2 regions of the Methylophilus sp. DW102 genome follow, and region 2 is predicted to be linked to the other one. Evidence: predicted binding sites of a transcription regulator. Region 2 holds the regulator's gene; the other holds the start of a gene.

Region 1 (10,211 bases), 270 kb from region 2:
CTCCTTGGGCATTGAGCCATGTTCATAGTGTCATCTTAGTCCTGGCCTTAGCCATTCAAACCAAAGAGTTGATCAGCTTTTCCGGCGTTGTTTTGGGCGTTATCAAGCATTTTCATTTGCATCTCAAACTGGCGCGCCAAGCTGATCATGTTGACCATGGTATCGACGACATTCACGTTACTACTTTCCAATGCACCACCGACCACCGTGACATTGGCATCTGCCGGTGCCGGTTGTCCATTCGAAGTCACAAACAAGCCATCTGCAGCCCGTTTCAGACTGGATTCTGGCGGGTTTGCCAGTTTGATACGGCCGATAATATTGGTTGCACCGGGCGCCGTCAGATTGTTCACGCTGGAGACCGTGCCGTCCTTGGCAATCGTCACCGAGACATCCGGTGGAATGCTGATCGGACCACCATCGCCCATCACATTCAAGCCGGATTCGGTTTGCAACTGCCCATTCTGGTTAATCTTGAGTGAACCGTTACGCGTATAGCCCTCAGAGCCATCGGCGCGCTGGACGGCAATCCAGCCTTCGCCTTGCACGGCAATGTCCAGATCACGTCCGGTTTGCTGAATGCTGCCTGCGGCATAATTGGTACCCATGGTGGCGTCAACCACAAAGGCGCGGGTTGGCAGGCCATCTCCTAAAATGGGCACCGCCCGGAAGCTGTCTATCTGCGCTTTGAAGCCTGTTGTCGTTGCGTTGGCCAGGTTGTGTGCAGTGGTAGCCTGTTGCTCCAGGATATGTTTGGCGCCGGTCATGGCGGTATAAATCAGACGGTCCATTGCGACTCCTTCAATCAGTCAACATTCAGCGTTTAACGACTCAATTAACGCATGTTCACCAGTGTTTGCAGCACCTGGTCTTGCGTTTTGATGGTTTGTGAGTTGGCCTGGTAAACACGCTGCGCCATAATCATGTTCACCAGTTCTGCAGTCAGGTCGACGTTGGAGTCTTCCACTGCAGAAGATTGCAATACCCCCAGCGTGCTGCTGCCTGGTGCGCCAATCAAGGCTTCGCCTGAATCGAACGAGGATTGCCACTGATTGCCGCCCAGCGAGCGCAAGCCGTTAGGGTTGACAAAGTTGGCCAAAACCACACGGCCCAGCGCCTGTGATTGACCATTACTGTAACGTCCCACAATAATGCCGTCGCTACCGATGCTGAAGTTGGCAATCCGGCCAGAGGTGTAGCCGTCCTGGGCTAACTTGTTCACACTGAAGCCAGAGCCATATTGCGTACTGGCGGTGTAATCCAGTTTGAGGTTGACGGCAGCTGCACCGCTTGAAGGTGTAAAGCTGACATTCAGGGCTGTAGAGTTGGCAGTATCATACGCGCCAGAGGTCGTGAATTTAATCGTGCCCGTTGCTGTATATGGATCTGAAGCATTCGCTTTCGGTGGGACCACACTGCCGTCAGCAGTGGTATATGTTTGCCAGGTGTTTGCAGCGGTTTTGACAAAGTAATTCTGCACCGTATGGCTATTGCCCAAGGCATCATACACGGTAATCGAAGTCGAGTTGGTGTAGGTAGTGGCATCAGAAGGGTTAAATGGTTTAACCGATTGATCGATGACTGGACTATCCGAGTTCAGATTGAGCTTGCCGGTGACCTGGGTGGATGTTTTTGGGGGCAGGTCGCTGGTGTTAATTTGAATATCTACTGGCGAGGAGCCTTCCAGGTTGTCAGCACTGTTGCCTCTCAGGCGTTTGCCTTCACTATTCACAATATAACCATCTTTATCCATCTCAAACTGGCCGTTACGCGTGTAGGTGACGACACCGTTCTGGCTCATAATGAAAAAGCCATTGCCATTGATAGCTACATCCAGTGTATTGTTGGTATTGGTGATGTTGCCTTGAGTGAACTCTTGCGAGACCTTGGCCAGCTTGGTACCAATCCCGATTTGTGTGGCACCCCCGCCGTTCAATGAGGCGGCATACACATCAGAAAATTTGGAGGTTGATTGCTTAAAACCCACAGTGTTGGCGTTGGCGACGTTGTTGCCAATCACAGACAATTGTTGAGAGGTGGCATTTAAACCGCTAAGACCTTGTTGAAAACTCATGCTATTTCTCCTTGCGTAAGATTACATTCTGTGGGGCTTTAGAATACTTCCAGAACATCGGCCAGTGCCACGTCCTTGCCTGTACTCAAATTCAGTCTGGACGAGCCGTTCATTTGTGAAACACTTTGCACCTGGGCCAGGCTTAATGCGGTGCTGGTTGTTTTTGCATCCCCCAGTGTTGCGGTCGTTTCAAAGGTATAAGTGCCAGTCGGTGCCGGTTGGCCGCTCGCGTCTTTTCCATCCCAGGACAGGGCATTGATGCCGGTGGCCTGCTTGCCTAGCGTCAGTGTTTGAATGACGGTGCCTGCGCCATTTTTAATGGTGACGGTCAGGTTGTCGGCTCCGTTCGGGATGTTGACACCGAACAGTGCGCCTTTTTCGCCCAGCTCCATGGTATTGCCGGCAGACAATATATTGCGGCCTATCATGCTGGTCGCCTGGTAGGACTGGCCCATCTGCACGTTGTTGATGAGGCTGGTCATGGAGTCATTCAGTTTGTTGATCCCGGTTACCGTGTTCAGTTGCGCCATCTGGCTAGTCACCTGAGCATTGTCCATCGGGTTGAGCGGGTCCTGGTTTTTCATTTGCGTCACCAGAAGCTTCATGAACCTATCTTGGGCATCATCGGTACTGGTTGTACTTGATGAGCGATTGTTCACTGTATTGAGCAAGTCTTGAGGGACCTGATTGTTAGTATTCACCGTGGTCATATGAGATTCCTTTCTGCAGGTTATTGACCAATATTGAGTGTTTTAAGCAACATGGTCTTGGCCGCATTCATGGTTTCCACGTTGTTTTGATAAGCTCGGGAGGCAGAGATCATATTCACCATCTCTTCAGTAACGTTGACGTTAGGCATGGTGATATAGCCTTCACTGTTGGCCATCGGGTGTTTGGGGTCGTAGACCACTTTGCCGGGGCGGTTATCTTCAATCACGCCGTCAACCGCAACCGTGCTGGCGTTTTGATTCGCCGCATCTTGCACGGCCTTGAACACGACCTGTTTGGCCTGATAGGGTTTGCCGTCAGAGCTGACCACGCTGTCCGCGTTGGCCAGGTTGCTGGCTACGGTATTCAGACGCATGGATTGTGCGCTCATCGCAGAGCCGGAAATCTTGAATACATTAAACAAAGACATGTCAGTACTCCTTACTCAATTACTGGCCATTGATTGCGGTCAGCATTTTTTTGATCTGTCCGGTGATCATGGTTAAGCTTGCTTCATAACGGATGCCGTTATCGACATAGGCATTACGTTCTGCATCCATGTCTACCGTATTGCCGTCTACAGAGGCTTGCGTCACCGTACGGAACAATGGATCACCCGGGCCTGCGTAGCCTTGATTCGGCTGACCTTGCATGTGGCCCGAGTCGGTTTTTTGCAAACCACCTGTCGATGTACCCGTGCTACTGGCTGGATGCATGGCGGCCTGCATGGCGGCTTTAAAGTCGATATCGCGTGCCTTGTATTGCGGTGTATCCGCATTCGCGATATTGGATGCCAACAGCTCTTGACGTTCATTGCGTACACGCAATGCCGTCTGATGAAAATTCAGTGCGGCGTCTAATTTGTTGATCATCATTGATTCCTTTCACTTGCCTGAATCTCTGGCTTTAATCTTTGGTTAGCGATTGTTGTAGCCTCGTCGCCAAAACACCTTTATTCAAAAATATCCTAAAGGTTTGCCAGACACGGCCGTTAATCCTGATAACTCGTTACCTCTTATTGCTCGAGTCACTTTTACTAGCTATGCCTAGTGTACGCCGCACGTTTATGAACAATTTCTGAATTAAATGCGGTAAATCCCCTTTATTTGAGCATTTAGCGCCAGCGGTTGTGCGTAGAATGAATGCTCATGAAACCTCGTCTGCTTACAATTTTTTGTGCGATGCTGATTGCCCTGACCGGGTTCTTCAGTCATTTATTGCACGCAGCTGACCGTACGGCGACAACCGCCACGCTGGCCAATCAGCGTGTCGCTGAGCCGGCGGTCGCAGACATGCACAGCCGCGTGTATCAAACCGCTGTGCAATATGTGCAGAGCCAGACGCAAGGTTATCCAGGCAAAGTCAATGTCGACATTCAGCCACTAGACAGCCGTGTTCGTATTGCTGCCTGCGACATGATGGAAGGATTTACCGTACCAGGCTCACGGTTGTGGGGTAAAACACATATAGGTGTACGTTGCCTGCAAGCCGAGACCAAGTTGTGGACGCTGTATGTGCAGGCAGACGTGCAAGTGTGGGCTGAATATGCAGTGACGGCAGTGCCAGTCAGTCAGGGTGCACTACTTAGCCCGAACGATGTGGTGTTGCAATCAGGGGATTTAAGCAAGCTACCGGCTGGCATTATCACGGACTTGTCCATGCTCGAAGGCAAACAAGCCGCCTTGAATATGCCGCTGGGCACGGTGTTGCGCCCAGAGCTGCTCAAGTCCAGACCTGTGATCATGCAGGGTCAGACTGTACAGTTAAATAGCCGTGGCGAAGGATTTGTGGTCAGTGCCGATGGGACTGCACTGCAAACAGCCAATGCAGGGCAGGTGGTGGATGTCAAGGTCAGTAGCGGCCAGGTGATTAAAGGGGTTGCACTGTCGAGTGGAAAAGTCGATGTAAGATATTAGGCAGACTCACCACGACAAACATGAAAAAATACTTCTCGATCAGAATCTTGAGATAAAAACTATATTAACAACTAAAGTTCGCTTAAACTATGCCGATAGAACTGTTAATCAATGAGGGTTTAGTCACCCGACAAACTCAGACATCAAGGCAGAGGGATAGCATGAATATTTCAGATTCGATCAAGAAACTTGGGATTGGTGTAGATAAACCAGTATTAGATAAAGGTACCAGCAGCAAAAGTACCGAAAAAACAAGCACATCGGCAACGCCAGCCAGCAAAGACAATGTGACATTGTCCGCGGCATCGGTGCAGATGCAGTCCATTGAAGCGGGGATCACCTCGTCAGAGGTGTTTGATACTCACAAAGTGGACGAAATTAAAAGTGCTATTGCGCGTGGAGACTTTACTGTCGACACGGGTAAAGTGGCTGACGGCTTATTGCAAACCGTTAAGGACTTGATACATTCGAAAAAAGGATGATGTTTATGACAACTGCAAATCGCAACGCTATCCCTGAGATCAGTTTTGAAGCGGATGCCAATCTGGTTGAAGCGCTCATTGAAGATTTGCAGAATGAACAAAAAGCCTTGGTCAAAGCTGACCTGGACACCATAGAACGGATTATTGATCAGCGTGTAGAGTTACTACAGGCGCTGGGTGAAGCCGCAAAACAGCGTTACGCTGCCTTGTCGGCTGCTGGCTTCGAAGCCAATGAAAAAGGCATGGCTAAATGGCTGGAGTTAGGACATGGCAAAGTGATGGATACTGCATGGATGGAGTTCCAGAAAAAACTGGCGCAGGCAAAAGAGCTTAACCGCATCAACGGCATCCTGATCAACAAGCATTTTCAACGCAACCAGGAAAAGCTGGATGCGATTCAAGGCAAAGCAACCAATGCCACACAGTTCTATGGCAAAAATGGCCAAACTCACGGTGCCCACAGCTCTCGCACCAGTTTTGCGGTATAACTCGCATTAAAATCAAACGATCACAACCGTAAATGGCAATTCATCATTGCCATTATCAAGCTTGAGCGTTGCTTACTGGCTTTCCAGCCATTCCCAACGCTCCAGTTTCTGCAAGATTAACGCTTCAATTTCATCCAGTCTCTCTTGTCGTTGCTTGACCTGCTCAGGCGCTTGCTTGTAAATGTCCCCTTGTGCAAACTGTGCCTGGATATCAGCTTGCTCTTGCTCTAATTGTTCAATTTCTGCAGGCAGCGCTTCAAGCTCACGCTGCTCCTTAAAGCTCAACTTTTTTCGGGTTGAGGTGTTGGATGGGGCGCTCGTGCTGGCGGGGGAAGGGGCTGCAGGCACCGGTTTTTCGACTGGTTTATTTGCAGCTTCGCGCTGCTGGCTAAAGCGCAGCCAGTCATCATAACCACCGCTAAATTCGGTGAGTTTGCCCTGGCCTTCAAAAGCAATGACTTGTGTCACCGTATTTTCCAGGAATGCCCGGTCATGACTCACCAGAAACAGGGTGCCCGCATAATCTTGCAGCAGGTTTTCCAGCAGTTCCAGCGTATCGATATCCAGATCGTTGGTGGGTTCGTCTAGCACCAATACATTGGCCGGACGCGCAAATAATCGGGCTAGTAACAGACGATTGCGTTCACCGCCAGACAGAGATTTGACCGGGGAGCGTGCACGTTGCGGTGCAAACAGAAAATCCTCAAGATAACCAATGACATGGGTGCGTGTTTCACCGATTTGAACATACTCCGATCCCGGACTGATCGTGTCCATCAGCGTTGCTTCCGGGTTGAGCTGTTCGCGCATCTGGTCAAAGTAGGCCACCTGGATATTCGTTCCCAGTTGCACCTTGCCCGCGCTCGGCGCCAACTCGCCCAAGAGCAGCTTAAGCAGGGTAGATTTACCGACTCCGTTCGGGCCTAGCAGTCCGATGCGGTCCCCCCGCATGATGCGGGTACTAAAGCGATTAATCAGCACTTTGTCACCAAACGCCATGCGCACTTCTTGCAGTTCTGCAATCAGCTTGCCTGAGCGCTCGCCCGCATCCAGTTGCAAGTGCACCTGACCTTGACGATCACGGCGTGCAGCGCGGTCAAGCCGCAGTTGTTCCAGTCTTCTGACGCGACCTTCATTGCGCGTGCGCCTGGCTTCAACCCCTTTGCGGATCCAGACTTCTTCCTGCGCTAGAAACTTGTCAAATTTGGCCTGGTGTTGTGCTTCTACGGTCAGCAATTCAGCCTTTTTCAGTTGGTACTGGCTATAGTTGCCTGTAAATTCGGTTAAATGACCGCGGTCAAGTTCGACAATACGGGTAGACAGGCGGTCCAGAAAGCGACGATCATGCGTAATCAGCATCACGCTGCCTTGATAGCCCAAGAGCAGCTCCTCTAGCCAGACGATTGCTTCCAGATCCAGATGGTTCGTCGGTTCATCGAGCAACAAGACATCGGGGGCTTGCACTAATGCCTGTGCCAGGGCCACGCGTTTGCGCCAGCCACCTGACAAGGTGGCAATTGGGGTGTCTGCCTGTAGCCCGAGTTTGGACAACACTGACTCAATGCGGGATTGTAGCGCCCAGCCGTTTTCAGCTTCCAGGCTGTGCTGTAATACTTGCATGCGATCGAGCAAAGCTTCAGTCTCTTGCGCCTGCGACAACTGCAGTGACAGGTCGTGATATTCTTTAAGTTGTGTCACGACATTCCCCAAGCCTTGGGCGACGGCAGTAAACACATCATGTGCTGCATCCAGCTCTGGCTCTTGCGGTACGTAGGCAATCTTGCTGCCAGGGTCGCGCCAATATTCGCCATCATCCAGTTTGATCAGCCCGGCGACCACTTTAAGCATGCTGGATTTACCGGTACCGTTACGGCCAATGATGCCGACACACTCCTTGTTATCCAGCTGAAAGTTGACTTGGTCCAGCAATGGCACATGACCAAAGGCCAGGCTGGCCTGTTTGAGTGTGATTAAAGGCATATCAGTGTATCTGTTGTGAAGGCGAGGGGAGGGTCTCTAAGGGTGCCAGAGCGGCACGTAAAGAGACAGAGGGGGCGGGCCGGGTATCTGGCTGATACTCCTCGACCCAGCGCTGCAAGTCTTGCTTGATTTGAGACTCTGGCAAATGCGGTATGGTCGCCAACCACTCGAGCAACTGCGTCAGCCAAAGGCTATCTGCACTGCGCGCTTGGGCAATCCGTAGTTTTTCATGGCTCGTCGGCAAGGTGTTTTCATCATCTGCCAGCAACTCTTCATAAAGCTTTTCACCCGGACGCAGGCCGGTAAACTCAATGCGTATCTCTTGCTCTTGCAGACCGGATAGTTTAATCATGTCGCGTGCCAGATCAATGATTTTGACCGGTGTGCCCATATCCATTACAAAGACTTCACCGCCGTTGCCCATGGTCGCTGCCTGTAATACCAGTTGCGCGGCTTCCGGGATGGACATAAAGTAACGTGTGATCTCCGGGTGGGTAATCGTGATCGGACCGCCGTGCGCAATTTGCTCGCGAAATTTTGGAATCACGCTGCCACTGCTTCCCAGCACGTTGCCAAAACGCACCGTGATAAAACGGGTGTGATTTTGCTTGTTTTGCAAGCCCTGACAAATGAGTTCGGCCAGACGCTTGCTGGCACCCATGACATTGGTCGGATTCACTGCTTTATCAGTGGAGACCAGCACAAAGGTGGGCACATTAGCTGCCTGGCACGCCGCTGCAATCTGGTAGGTGCCGTAGGCATTGTTCTGCAAGGCCTCTACCACGTTAAAATGCTCCATCATAGGCACATGCTTATAGGCCCCGGCATGTAACACAACCTCCGGCTGATGATTTTGCAAGATGCGTTGCATCCTGGCCTGATTCTTCACATCCGCCACCAGATAGACCAGCTCTGTATTGGTGACGGACTGATTAAATTCTTGCTGCAAGGTATACAACGCATATTCCGAGATATCCAGACAGATTAATTGTGCCGGGTGAAAACTCAGTATTTGTCTGCACAGTTCAGAGCCAATGGAGCCCGCAGCCCCCGAGACCAGCACTACCTTGTTAGCCAACATCGTACTCAAGCCATGGGTATCCAGCTGCACCACATCACGCCCCAGCAAGTCCTCGACATCAATCTTGCGAATTTGCGAGAGACTGACCCGGCCACTGATCAGGTCAGACATGGCTGGCAGGGTCAAAACTTCCATCTCGGGAGATTTTCTGGCGGCTTCCACCGCCAATCTGCGTTTCTGGTGCCGGCTACTTGGCATCGCGATCATGCAATGCTGGCAGCCATAACGTGCGGCAATTGCTGGAATATCTTCCAGACCACCTTCTACCTTGGTGTGCATAATTTCGCGGCCCACCAGCTTGTTCGCAGGATCTATCATCGCCACCACACGCCATTCCGGATTCTTACTGAGCTCTTTGATCAGGTTAAAAGAGGCATCTTCAACCCCGATCACAATCACGGGCTTACCTTGCAGTGCAACCGCATTAAATAAGCGCCGCTCTTTCCAGGCACGGTATAAAAAACGGCTCCCGCCCATCGCCAAAATGAGCAACATAGGATTCAGCATTAGCACCGAACGCGGGATGATGATCGTTGGGTGGACCAGCAGGGCATACGCTGCGCTAAGCAAGGCAGCAAATCCGACTGCGCGCATAATCCGTTTTAAATCGGGCAGACTGGCAAACCGCCAAAGTCCTTTATAAAGGCCAAAGGTATAAAAACAAATGGCATGAATGGCAAAAATCACTGGCAATGTTTGCCAGATATACTGCACAAAAGTGGAGGGTATCTGAAAGTTAAAGCGTAAAGAGAAAGCAAAGATCCATGCCGCGACCAGGGCGACCGCATCATGAGCAAACGCAAAAAAAGACAAAACGCGTGTTGGTAGCCTGAGCATAGCAATCAAACAAACAATCAATGCGTGATGTTATCACGCCTTAATACCTTGATCACTGTTAGCACAATAATCTTGATATCAATACAGAGGGATTGATGTTGCAAGTAATACGCATCTAACGCCACTTTTTGTGGGATTGGAATTTCGTCCCGGCCATTCACTTGCGCCCAGCCTGTGATGCCTGGTTTCAGTGTATGGACGTTTTTTTCAGTGCGCAATGCAATCAAATCGTCCTGATTGAACAGTGCAGGCCGTGGACCGACAATGGACATGTCGCCTTTCAGCACACTCCATAATTGCGGTAACTCATCCAGGCTGGTTTTGCGGATAAAGCTTCCTACTGGCGTTAAAAATGCGTTTGGATCCGTTTGCTGATTCATTAAATGGGTGGCCATTTGTGGCGTTCCCACACGCATGGACCTGAACTTTGGCATGCTAAAAAGCTGGTTATGCTGACCAACGCGCTTGCTCCAGTACAACGCCGGGCCTGTGGAGCTGAGTTTCACCAATAGATAAGTCGCTAATAACAAGGGACTCAAGCATGTTGTTGCGATCAGCGCCAGTACAATATCTAAAACTCTCTTAATCCACATAGTCTGCCACAGTACGTTTAATGCCTTCGTCAAAGCTGATGACCGGCTGCCA
Region 2 (10,211 bases):
GTGCAGGGCGGATGGGCAGAGCCTATTCTCAATGCTGCGGGGGAAGTGCTCGGGGCGTTTGCCTTGTATTCGCGCCAGGTACAACTACCTACAGCCGCTGAGCAATCCCTGATCGGGCAGGCGGCCAGACTGGTCAGTATCGTCGTGGATCGCCATTTGTCACAGCAGTCGATGCAAACCCTGGCCTATCTTGAGCCGGTGAGCGGTTTGCCTAACCGCAAAAAAATGTATGAAGTATTGCATGCCTTGCGTCATCAATCCGCCGCAGAGCAACATGGCGGTCTCATTTATATCGACCTCGACCATTTCAAATGGGTGAATGAAGCCCATGGCCACAATGCAGGCAATACGCTGTTGCAGCAAGTGGCGCAGCGCCTGCAAAAGGCGGCACAACCGCATTTTATTGCCTGTATGGGCGGCGATGAGTTTCTGATTCTGCTTTCCGGGCTGTCCACCCAAAAAGACAAGGCGGTACAACAGGTCTGGGCCTTGCAGCGCAAATTGCACAAAACCCTGCAACGGCCCTTTAACGTGGCAGGACTCAAGCTACCGGTGACCGCCAGCATGGGTTTGTGCAGCTTTAGCGGGACAGACATGGATGAAACGGACTATGTGAAAGCCGCGGACATCGCCTTGCACAAAGCGAAGCAGACTGGCCGCAACCATGCCTGTCTGTATGAGCCTGGCATGCAGACCGAGATTGCGACGCAAGCGCGCCTCGAAGCCGAGCTGCGCGAAGCCATCGTCCAGCAACAGTTGCGGGTTTATTATCAGGTGCAAGTGGATCACACCGGCCGGCCGTTTGGTGCAGAAGTCTTGCTGCGTTGGCAACACCCCACCCAAGGCCTCATTTCACCGCTGCAATTTATCGCGGTGGCCGAGAGCAGTGGCCTGATTGTTGAAATCGGCATGTGGGTGCTCGACCAGGCATGTGCACAAATTGCCGTTTGGCAACGGGCACAAAAAACACGTGAACTCAGTTTGTCGGTGAATATCAGCGCGCGCCAGTTCCGTCAGGCCAATTTCACCGCCATGGTCAAAGCCTGTTTACAGCGGCATCAAATCAACCCTAATGCCTTGCGTCTGGAGTTAACCGAAAGCCTGCTTTTGGAAAATGTGGACGATGCGGTACGCATCATGACAGAGCTCAGCCAGTCAGGCATCCAGTTCTCCCTAGACGACTTTGGCACCGGCTATTCTTCGTTGCAATATCTGAAAAAATTGCCACTGTATCAACTCAAGATAGACCGCTCATTTGTAAATGATATTGTGACCGATAGTCATGACCGCACCATTGTGCGTACCATTATTGCAATGGCGCAGAGCATGTACCTCGGCGTGATTGCCGAAGGGGTTGAAACCCCAGAACAACTGGAGCTGTTGCTAAACAATGGTTGCCGCCGCTACCAGGGTTACCTGTTTGGTAAACCCATGCCAATAGACGCATTTAATGATTGGTTGCAACAAGCGCTGGTTTAGAAATGATGCCCTAAAAGGGGATGGTTTAAAAAATAACTTTTACGGCCGCACAGCCAAGGTCAAGGCTGACTGTTGCGCTTGTTTGTCATTGCTGATGGCAAAGTAGCTGGCGTTGCCATCGTTGGAATCTCTGCGGTTGCTTCTGGCTCGGCTGGCGAGACTTCCTGGCGGTTCGCCAGATTGGTGGTGAGTTGCTCACCTGCCTCTGCGGTGAGGATGCGCAGGGTGATACGGCTGTTGAGCGATTGCGCCAGATTGTTGTCACTGCTGGAGACCGGCCTTGTTTCTGCCAGGCCAAGGGCTGAAAGCCGTTTGGCTGCGATGCCATCGGCGGCCAGTGTTGCCGCGACGCGTGCTGCCTGCGTCGCCGTCAATGTCCAACGCTTGCTTTCTGCGTCAACCATGCCACTGAAGGTGTGCTTGTCACTATGCCCTTCAACCTGGAGGGTGCGGTATTCATTTTTTAGTTGTGCGCTGATGATGTGCAGTACCTGGCTGGCCTGGGGTGTATATGCCGCCTGGTTGTTCTGGAACAGCAGATGGGTGGAAATATCCATTTCCACCCCCAAGTCTGACTGGTAAACCGTGATCTGTTTTTGCTCTATCCATTGCCCCAGAGTGTTGGCCAGTTGCTGAGCCATGGCACGAATTTTCTCCTGATCACGCAGTTTTTTTTCCTGATATAGATAGCTGAGCGGCAAAGGCTTCATCACCGCACTTGGAACTTGCCCATTTTGATTCTGTGCGCCAGGAACTGGCAAACCAGGCGTTTGTAAGCCCTGTGGCATATTCTGCGGCTGGCCGACAGCCCCCGGTTGCCCCTGAAACGCATTGACGACCGAGCTGGAGAGGGCGCGGTATTTATTCAGGTTAATGTTGGAGGTGGCATACATGACGACGAAAAAAGCAAACAGCAGGGTAATGAAGTCTGCATAAGAAATGAGCCACCGTTCGTGGCTTTCCTCTTCATCTTCGAGCTTGTGGCGTCTGTACATCACGATTGTCTCAAATGCAGATAAGATTCCAGCCGCTCACTGACCAGTTTTGGATTGTCGCCCCGTGCGATGGAGACCCAGGCATTGAGCAGCATTTCGCGCCTGGACATTTCATGCTGGACATGGCCTTTGAGTTTATTGGAGATGGGTAAAAACACCAGGTTGGCGAGCGCTACACCATAAATGGTGGCAACAAAGGCCACTGCGATGCCGCTACCGATCTTGCTTGGGTCAGACAGATTCTCCATGACATGAATCAGGCCGAGCACCGCACCCAGAATGCCTACGGTGGGCGCATAGCCGCCTGCCGCTGACCAGATTTTGACAGCGTCGCGCTGTTGCATTTCGTAGTAATACATATCAATGGCACAGACTTCGCGGATGCGGTCAGGCGGGGTGCCGTCCACCAGCAATTGCAAGCCCTTGCGTACGAAAGGATCCTGCTCACGCTTGATGTAGCTTTCCAGAGACAGCACGCTTTCTTTGCGCGCCTGCTGGCTCCATTGATTGATTTTAACGGCGAATTTTTTACGGTCATCTTGTGGGTGGACAAAGGCCAGCTTCAACATGCGCAGGCCTTTGATAAACACTTTGAGTTCGGTTTGCAGCAAGACGGCGCCAGTCGTGCCGAGAATAACCACGGCAAAGGCAGCAGGTTGCATCAGGGAGTTGAGGTGGCCCCCTTCTATGACTTGGCCCAGGACCAGGCCGCCGAGTGCAATCAGCAGTCCGGCCAGGCTACCCCAATCCATCAGGCAACTCCGGTCCAGGCTTTTTCACGCATGGCGGCACGCAAGCGGGCGACCGCCTGGCTATGCAGCTGGCAAACGCGTGATTCGGACACATTCATGATGGCGCCAATCTCCTTGAGGTTAAGCTCCTGCTCGTAATACAAGCCCATCAATATCTTTTCGCGCTCTGGCAAGTTGTCGATAGAGGCAATCAAGGCTTCACGGAAGTCGCTTTCGAGCAGGGCTTTCACCGGGTCGCTGCTATCATCGTCCACATAACGATCCAGAAAGTGCTCGCCACCGTCATCGTCCTGAAAATCTTCGTAATAAATCAGCTGGTGACCCTGGCAGTCGCTCAAGACCTCGTAGTAATCTTCCAGGCTAAAATTCATGTGCTTGGCGATTTCGGATTCAGTTGGCGGGCGACCCAGTTTTTGTTCCAGTTGCTGCACAGCCAACTCGATATCGCGCATGTTTTTGCGGATACCGCGCGGCAGCCAGTCGGCACCGCGCAATTCATCCAGCATGGCGCCGCGTACGCGCTGAGAGGCGTAAGTTTCAAATTGTGCCCCATGCGTATCTTCGTAACGCTGTATCGCGTCCATCAGCCCGATCATGCCCGCTTGCACCAGGTCATCCAGCTCGACGCAGGAGGGCAGCTTGGCCTTCATTTGATACGCCATTTTCTTGACCAGGCCGCTATGCATTTTGAGCATCTGATCGGTATTTTGAGTCGTGCCTTTAGCGGTATACATGTTTTTCCTTTTTGACTTTAGGCAACAGCCATGGATGGCATGGAAATCCGTTGTTGTTCTAGACGATGGGCGACGGTTTTAAACGCCAGTGTGCTGGAAAGCTGTTTGCTCACTTCTGCAGTCGCGCGCCCAGGGTTGGCAGTGACTGCCTTGGCGGTTTCAGCAGGCATGGCCCCAATGAACTCCAGCGTGATGCCCAAAAATTGTTTGCACACCTGGTTCAGGCGCATAAAGTACTGATTGCCTTGATCATGGTTAGCGTCTGTCACGACGACACCCAACGGAATCTGCCCATGCTGCTGGCTGATGTGCTTGATGGTCGCATATGCCGACTTAATGGCGGCTTCGCTTCTATCCATTTGGATCACCAGCTCATGCGCGGCAATTACCGGCAGCAGCAGGCTGTAGTCTTGGCTATCCAGTTGTGCTTCAATCATCACAGTGTCGTAATCGTACGCAAGTTGCTCCACTATACCGTTGAGTTGCGTTTTTAAATCGTGAGATAAAGGCGAGGTTAACAGGTCATTTTCGCCCAAACAGGTCAGGTCATAGCCTTGCGGGTGTTTGAAAATGCCCCGCTGGATGGCCTGGCGTTGCACGGCGATGCCTTGCAGGGAATGTGTCATCGCGGGTTGGCGGTGCGCGTGCACCAGCAACAAACGCTGTTCTGGCGTCAGCATGCTGGTCGCCAGTTGACGCATCCACTGGCTGGCTGGCTGGCCATTGGCCCCAATCACACTGATAATGCGGGCAGAGGTTTTGGCCATGATACGGCGCAAGCCGTCCGCCTGGTCACGGTAATTAAACATGTGGCTGCTCCTGGCTGGCGGATTGCATCATGCTGGAGATCACCAGCGGTAACTCTTCATCCAGATACTGGTAGGGCAGGCTGGCCTGGTGCGGTGTCAACACGCGCTCGACCAGGGCTTGCTTGTCTGCAACCTCGATATCCTCCGGCACACGCTGACCGCTGGTGGTGTAAAACAGGCGCATACGTTCGCGAATCAACACGTCCAGTACATTGCCAATCGCAGCCGCTTCGTCGAGTTTGGTGACGATACAGCCAGCGATATCATGTTTTTTATAGCTACGCATCACATCAGTCAAGGTATCGCCGGTTGAGGTCGCATTCAGGCACAACAGTTTCTGTATCGGGCTGTCGGCACGGCTCAGCATGGAAAGTTGCTCAGTCACCGCCTGGTCACGCTGGCTGACGCCTACGGTATCCACCAGAATCATATGTTTGTTCTTGAGTTCGTTTAAGGCTATTTTTAAGTCTTCTTCATCTTTGACCGCATGTACCATCACGCCCAGAATCTTGCCGTAAATGCGTAATTGCTCGTAGCCGCCAATCCGGTAGCTGTCCGTGGTGATCAAGCCCAGGTTCTGGGTGCCATGTTTCATTACATAGCGGGCCGCCAGTTTGGCTGTGGTGGTGGTTTTGCCTACCCCGGTCGGGCCGACCAAGGCATAGATGCCACCACGGTCCAGCAAAGCATCTTCGTCGTCCAGCGTATGCAAATTGCGGCTGATCACTTCTTTGGCCCACATTGGCGCCTTATTCACATCAATGTGTTGCGGCATTTTTTCGGCAATCTGGCGCGAAAGAGACGCACTGAAGTTGGCAGCGAGCAGGGTGCCCAGCACTTTTGATTTGGCCGGGCTATGTTGTAAATGATGCTGCCAGGTCATGGCACTCATCTGGGTTTCAAAGTGGCTGCGCATCTGGCGCATTTCCACCATCATGCCTTGCATTTTTTCTTCCAGCGTTTGTGTTGCCAGCTGATACGCATGCTCTTGTTGTTCACTGTGCTGCTTGAGCATGTCCATGATGGCCGATTCGTTGACATTGGCCTCTTCAGAGACCGTTGCTGCCGGCGGCTGAACGGCGCGCGGCGCCGGTACTGGGGTTGCTTGCCGGGGTTGCTCTTTGGCATTCACAAAATCAAGCAGGCTGCGGGTTTGCTCGCTGCCTTGCTCAGCAGTTGGCTGGCTCGCACTGGCATCGACATCCGACTCCAGCATGGCCATGATCTCGGTCCCACCGTTGACACTGCGATTCGCAACAATAATGGCATCTTCCCCCAGGGCCTGCTTGACCTGAGCCAGGGCTTCACGTGCGTTTTTGCCAAAAAATCTTCTGATGTTCATATTACTGCGCTCCGATTAAACTGGTGACACGAATCGATTTGTTGTCTGGCAACTCATCGTGGGATAACACTCTGAGGTGCGGGACGGTCCTTCTTAAAAATCTGGATAAAGCCTGGCGGAGGGGGCCAGCCACCAGCAGGACTGGTGTCAAGCCCATCTGCTCTTGCTGTCTGGCGGCCATTTCGGTCTCTTGTGACAGTCTTTCGGCAATGCCAGGCTCGATCACGCCCTGGCTAGACTGGTTGTTTTGTAATGCTTGCAACAACAGTTTTTCCAATTGACCATCTAAGGTCATGGCGGTGATCTCGTTGCTGTAGGGGAACAGGTCCTGCACAATTGCACGCCCCAGCTTGATGCGGACCATGGCGGTCAGGTCATTGGCATCTTGCGAATACTGGGCATGGTCTGCCAGCGTTTCCAGAATCGTGCGCATGTCACGGATATGCACGCCCTCATTGAGCAGGTTTTGCAAGACCTTTTGCAAGGTGGACAAGCTGATGATCTTGGGCACAATTTCCTCAATCAGCTTGCTAGATTCTTTGCTCATGTGATCCAGCAGTTGCTGGACTTCCTGGCGGCCCAACAGCTCACCGGCATTGAGTGAAATGATGTGGTTTAAATGAGTGGCAATCACGGTGCCTGGATCTACCACGGTATAGCCCAGACTTTGTGCGAATTCTTTCTGCTCGGGATCAATCCACACTGCCGGCAAGCCAAAGGCTGGATCTGTAGTGCGGGTGCCTTCAAGCTCACCGGTCACCGCACCTGGATCAATCGCCAGCATTTGATGATAGTTAGATTCCCCGGTCGCCATTTCCACGCCTTTCATGGTGATGCGGTAGGCGTTCGGTTTAAGCGTCAGGTTGTCGCGGATATGGACCGTCGGTGCCAGGAAACCAATCTCCTGGGCAAATTTCTTGCGAATGCCCTTGATACGCTTGAGCAATTCACCGCCTTGACCTTTATCCACCAGCGGGATCAAACGGTAGCCAACTTCGAGGCCGATGGTATCTACTGGCAGCACATCGTTCCAGGTAGCTTCTTCCGCCTCGCTGGCCGGGGCCAATTTATCATCTGGTTGTGGTTCAATCACCGTTTGCTGTTTGGCTTTTTCCTGTTTTTGTTTGACTGAATAGGCCATCCCACCCAACAAGCCCCCCAACCCGATAAAGGCCAGGTGAGGCATGCCTGGAATCAGGCCGATACCGCCAATAATGCCGGCGGTGATGGTCAGCACACGTGGATTTTCAAACAGTTGGGTAATCAGCTGGCCGCCGATGTCTTCATTGTTGGCCACACGTGAAACCACCACACCGGCCGCAATGGAAATCACCAGCGAAGGGATTTGTGCCACCAGGCCATCACCAATGGCGAGCAGGGTGTAGTTTTTCACTGCATCGCCAAAGCTCAGGTCATGTTGCACCATGCCGACAATCAACCCGCCGACAATGTTGATAATAATGATCAAGATCCCGGCGATCGCATCCCCGCGCACATACTTGCTTGCACCGTCCATCGCGCCATAGAATTCGGATTCCTGGCCGACTTCTTTACGGCGGCGACGGGCTTCATCTTCGCCAATCAGGCCCGCGTTCAGGTCCGCGTCAATCGCCATCTGCTTGCCTGGCATCGCATCCAGGGTAAACCGTGCACCCACTTCTGCAATCCGGCCCGCACCTTTGGTGATCACGGTAAAGTTGATAATGGTGAGGATGACGAACACCACAATTCCGACCGCATAGTTCCCGCCAATCAGAAAGTGACCAAAGGCCTCGATCACTTTACCGGCGGCATCAGGACCAGCATGGCCCTCGGTCAGCACGATACGGGTCGAAGCCACGTTGAGCGACAAGCGCAACATGGTGGTCATCAGCAGTACGGTCGGGAAGGCGATAAAGTCCAGCGGCTTGGTGGTTTGCAGACCGATCATCAAGACCAGGATGGACAAGGCAATATTAAAAGTGAAAAACACATCGAGCATGATGGCCGGTAACGGCAAGATCATCATGGCCAGCAGCAAAACAATAATGAGCGGGGCGGCGATGCTGCGGCCGTCCAATTTCCCCATTATTTGTTGCCAGTTATTCATCTAAATACTCCTCAGTCTTGCTTATTCAATATCTGTTGCCGTGGCAGGCGCTGCGACCAGTGCATGTGGATCCAGTGCGTCCGGGACCGGTACATCAGTAGGGATGACCGGACGGACGCCGCCATGCTGCTTGAACACGCGCAGTTGAAACACATAAGCCAAAATTTGCGCTACCGCGGCATACAAGGTTTGTGGAATCTCGCGCTCCAGCTCGGCATGGGCATACAAGGCCCGTGCCAGTTTGGGGGATTCCAGCGTCATCACATTATGTTCTGCAGCAATTTCCTTGATTTTTTGCGCAAGTACATCGACGCCTTTGGCAACGACGACAGGCGCTGCATTTTCACCTTCTTTATAGCTGATCGCCACGGCATAGTGGGTCGGGTTAGTAATCACCACGTCTGCCTTGGGCACATTACTCATCATTCTTCTGCGCGCCATTTCACGCTGCTGCTGACGGATACGGCCTTTAATTTCAGGGCTGCCTTCGGACTCTTTGGATTCGTCCTTGAGTTCCTGTTTGGTCATTTTGTGTTTTTGCGCGTATTGATACAGCTGGTAGGGCACATCAATCACGGCGATCAGGACCAGCGCAGAAGCCAATGTTAAAAAGCCGGTCACCATAAGTTCGCTGACAGTGCTAATTCCGGATTCCAGCGGCATGTTGGACAAGCCCAACATCGGTTGCAAATCCTTTTTCACCAGCGTGTAGCCGACAGAACCAACCAGGATGGTTTTTGCAATCGACTTCACCAACTCCACCAGCGAGTTCTTGGAGATCAGATTGGACAAGCCTTTCATCGGGTTGAGTTTGCCAAAGTTGGGCACCAGCGATTTCTGCGACATCACCCAGCCACCGACCAAGATCGGTGAAGCAATCGCTACGGCAACCACAATGACTGCCAGTGGCAAAAAGGCCCACATTGCCTGTTCCACCACTTTGATCATATGCACAATCAACAGCTGCGGCTCAAACGCCATGGCCCTGTCCAGACTCAGGCCCTGACGCAATACATCCTTCATGGCCTCACCCATCGGCTTGCTCATCATCATGATGGCAATGCCGCTGGTAAACAAAACCGCACAAGAGGCCAATTCGCGCGACCTGGGAACATCGCCGTCTTCGCGTGCCTTCTCCAATCGCTTGGGGGACGCGTCTTCGGTCTTTTCCATATCGCTGTCTTCAGCTGCCATGTCTTTCACTCGTTCCGGGTTTGCACACCACGCCATGTCGTGTGTCTTGTGAGTGATTATTGGCTAGATAAATGTATTTCTAAGTTGGGAATAAAAGGGCGAATTGACCGCTTTCTCACAGTTGCTGCCTGCCTGTTGTTAAGGGGTGTAAAAGCTAAAAATATTTTTGATTAATAAACAGTGACTTATCAAATTTTTGGATTTTTTTTGATTGTGCACCCTAAAGTTTTATCAAGTAGGGACGTTAACCGGAATATCTGAAAAAGTATCTGGCCATCATGAAGACGGCTTGAAAACGAATAAAAGTCATTGTTTACGGAATACAACAAGAAAACTTGAATTAATTTTTGAATTGGAAATCAAAAAATGCTGACAGACTGCACATAACGAACTTGTAGCTCAACTTTAGGTTTGAGCGATAAGTGATTGATATTATTGTTGGTGAATAATGCCGTGTAGGGGTTTGTAAGACAAACTCCTACACGGCTGTTTTCGTCTGTCTTACAAAATAAACCGACAAACCCTGATTGTTGCAGTTCATGATTGCGCGCAAAGTACGCCTAACGCTCAGGCGGACTTAAATTTACGCAAAAAAACGGAGAAAAGATCATGAACATGCAAAACGATTTACTCGCTGAAATCAAGGATGCCAACCTGAACTACCTGATGTTGGCGCAACAACTGATCCGTGCTGACAAAGCCACTGCCATCTTCCGCCTTGGCATTAACAAGGAAATTGCAGATCTGCTCGAAAACTTGACCAATCTGCAGTTACTCAAACTCTGTAACACCAACATGCTGCTGACCCGCTTCCGCT

What was found. Region 2 encodes FliA, which starts transcription of late flagellar genes. Its sites were predicted from a motif close to CTAAAGTTNNCNNAAANNNTGCCGATANNA; they were not measured.
Region 1: a site for FliA is predicted at 4,770-4,799, ahead of flgM (flagellar biosynthesis anti-sigma factor FlgM). Genes of this name have one in related genera too.

What each region holds. Positions count from the first base shown of each region.
Region 1 covers NZ_AP029023.1:1,342,991-1,353,201, forward strand. Annotated here, with positions in the region: gene flgF (flagellar basal-body rod protein FlgF) at 48-791, opposite strand; gene flgE (flagellar hook protein FlgE) at 836-2,074, opposite strand; gene AACH41_RS06140 (flagellar hook assembly protein FlgD) at 2,113-2,784, opposite strand; gene flgC (flagellar basal body rod protein FlgC) at 2,805-3,212, opposite strand; gene flgB (flagellar basal body rod protein FlgB) at 3,232-3,654, opposite strand; gene flgA (flagellar basal body P-ring formation chaperone FlgA) at 3,931-4,698, shown strand; gene flgM (flagellar biosynthesis anti-sigma factor FlgM) at 4,860-5,180, shown strand; gene AACH41_RS06165 (flagellar protein FlgN) at 5,186-5,668, shown strand; gene AACH41_RS06170 (ATP-binding cassette domain-containing protein) at 5,741-7,648, opposite strand; gene AACH41_RS06175 (nucleoside-diphosphate sugar epimerase/dehydratase) at 7,650-9,566, opposite strand; gene AACH41_RS06180 (sugar transferase) at 9,584-10,159, opposite strand; gene AACH41_RS06185 (NAD-dependent epimerase/dehydratase family protein) at 10,149-10,211, opposite strand, start outside.
Region 2 covers NZ_AP029023.1:1,611,360-1,621,570, reverse strand. Annotated here, with positions in the region: gene AACH41_RS07445 (GGDEF domain-containing protein) at 1-1,479, shown strand, start outside; gene AACH41_RS07440 (flagellar motor protein MotB) at 1,539-2,474, opposite strand; gene AACH41_RS07435 (flagellar motor protein) at 2,474-3,226, opposite strand; gene AACH41_RS07430 (RNA polymerase sigma factor FliA) at 3,226-3,960, opposite strand; gene AACH41_RS07425 (hypothetical protein) at 3,978-4,769, opposite strand; gene flhF (flagellar biosynthesis protein FlhF) at 4,762-6,111, opposite strand; gene flhA (flagellar biosynthesis protein FlhA) at 6,113-8,200, opposite strand; gene flhB (flagellar biosynthesis protein FlhB) at 8,222-9,394, opposite strand; gene flhD (flagellar transcriptional regulator FlhD) at 10,004-10,211, shown strand, end outside.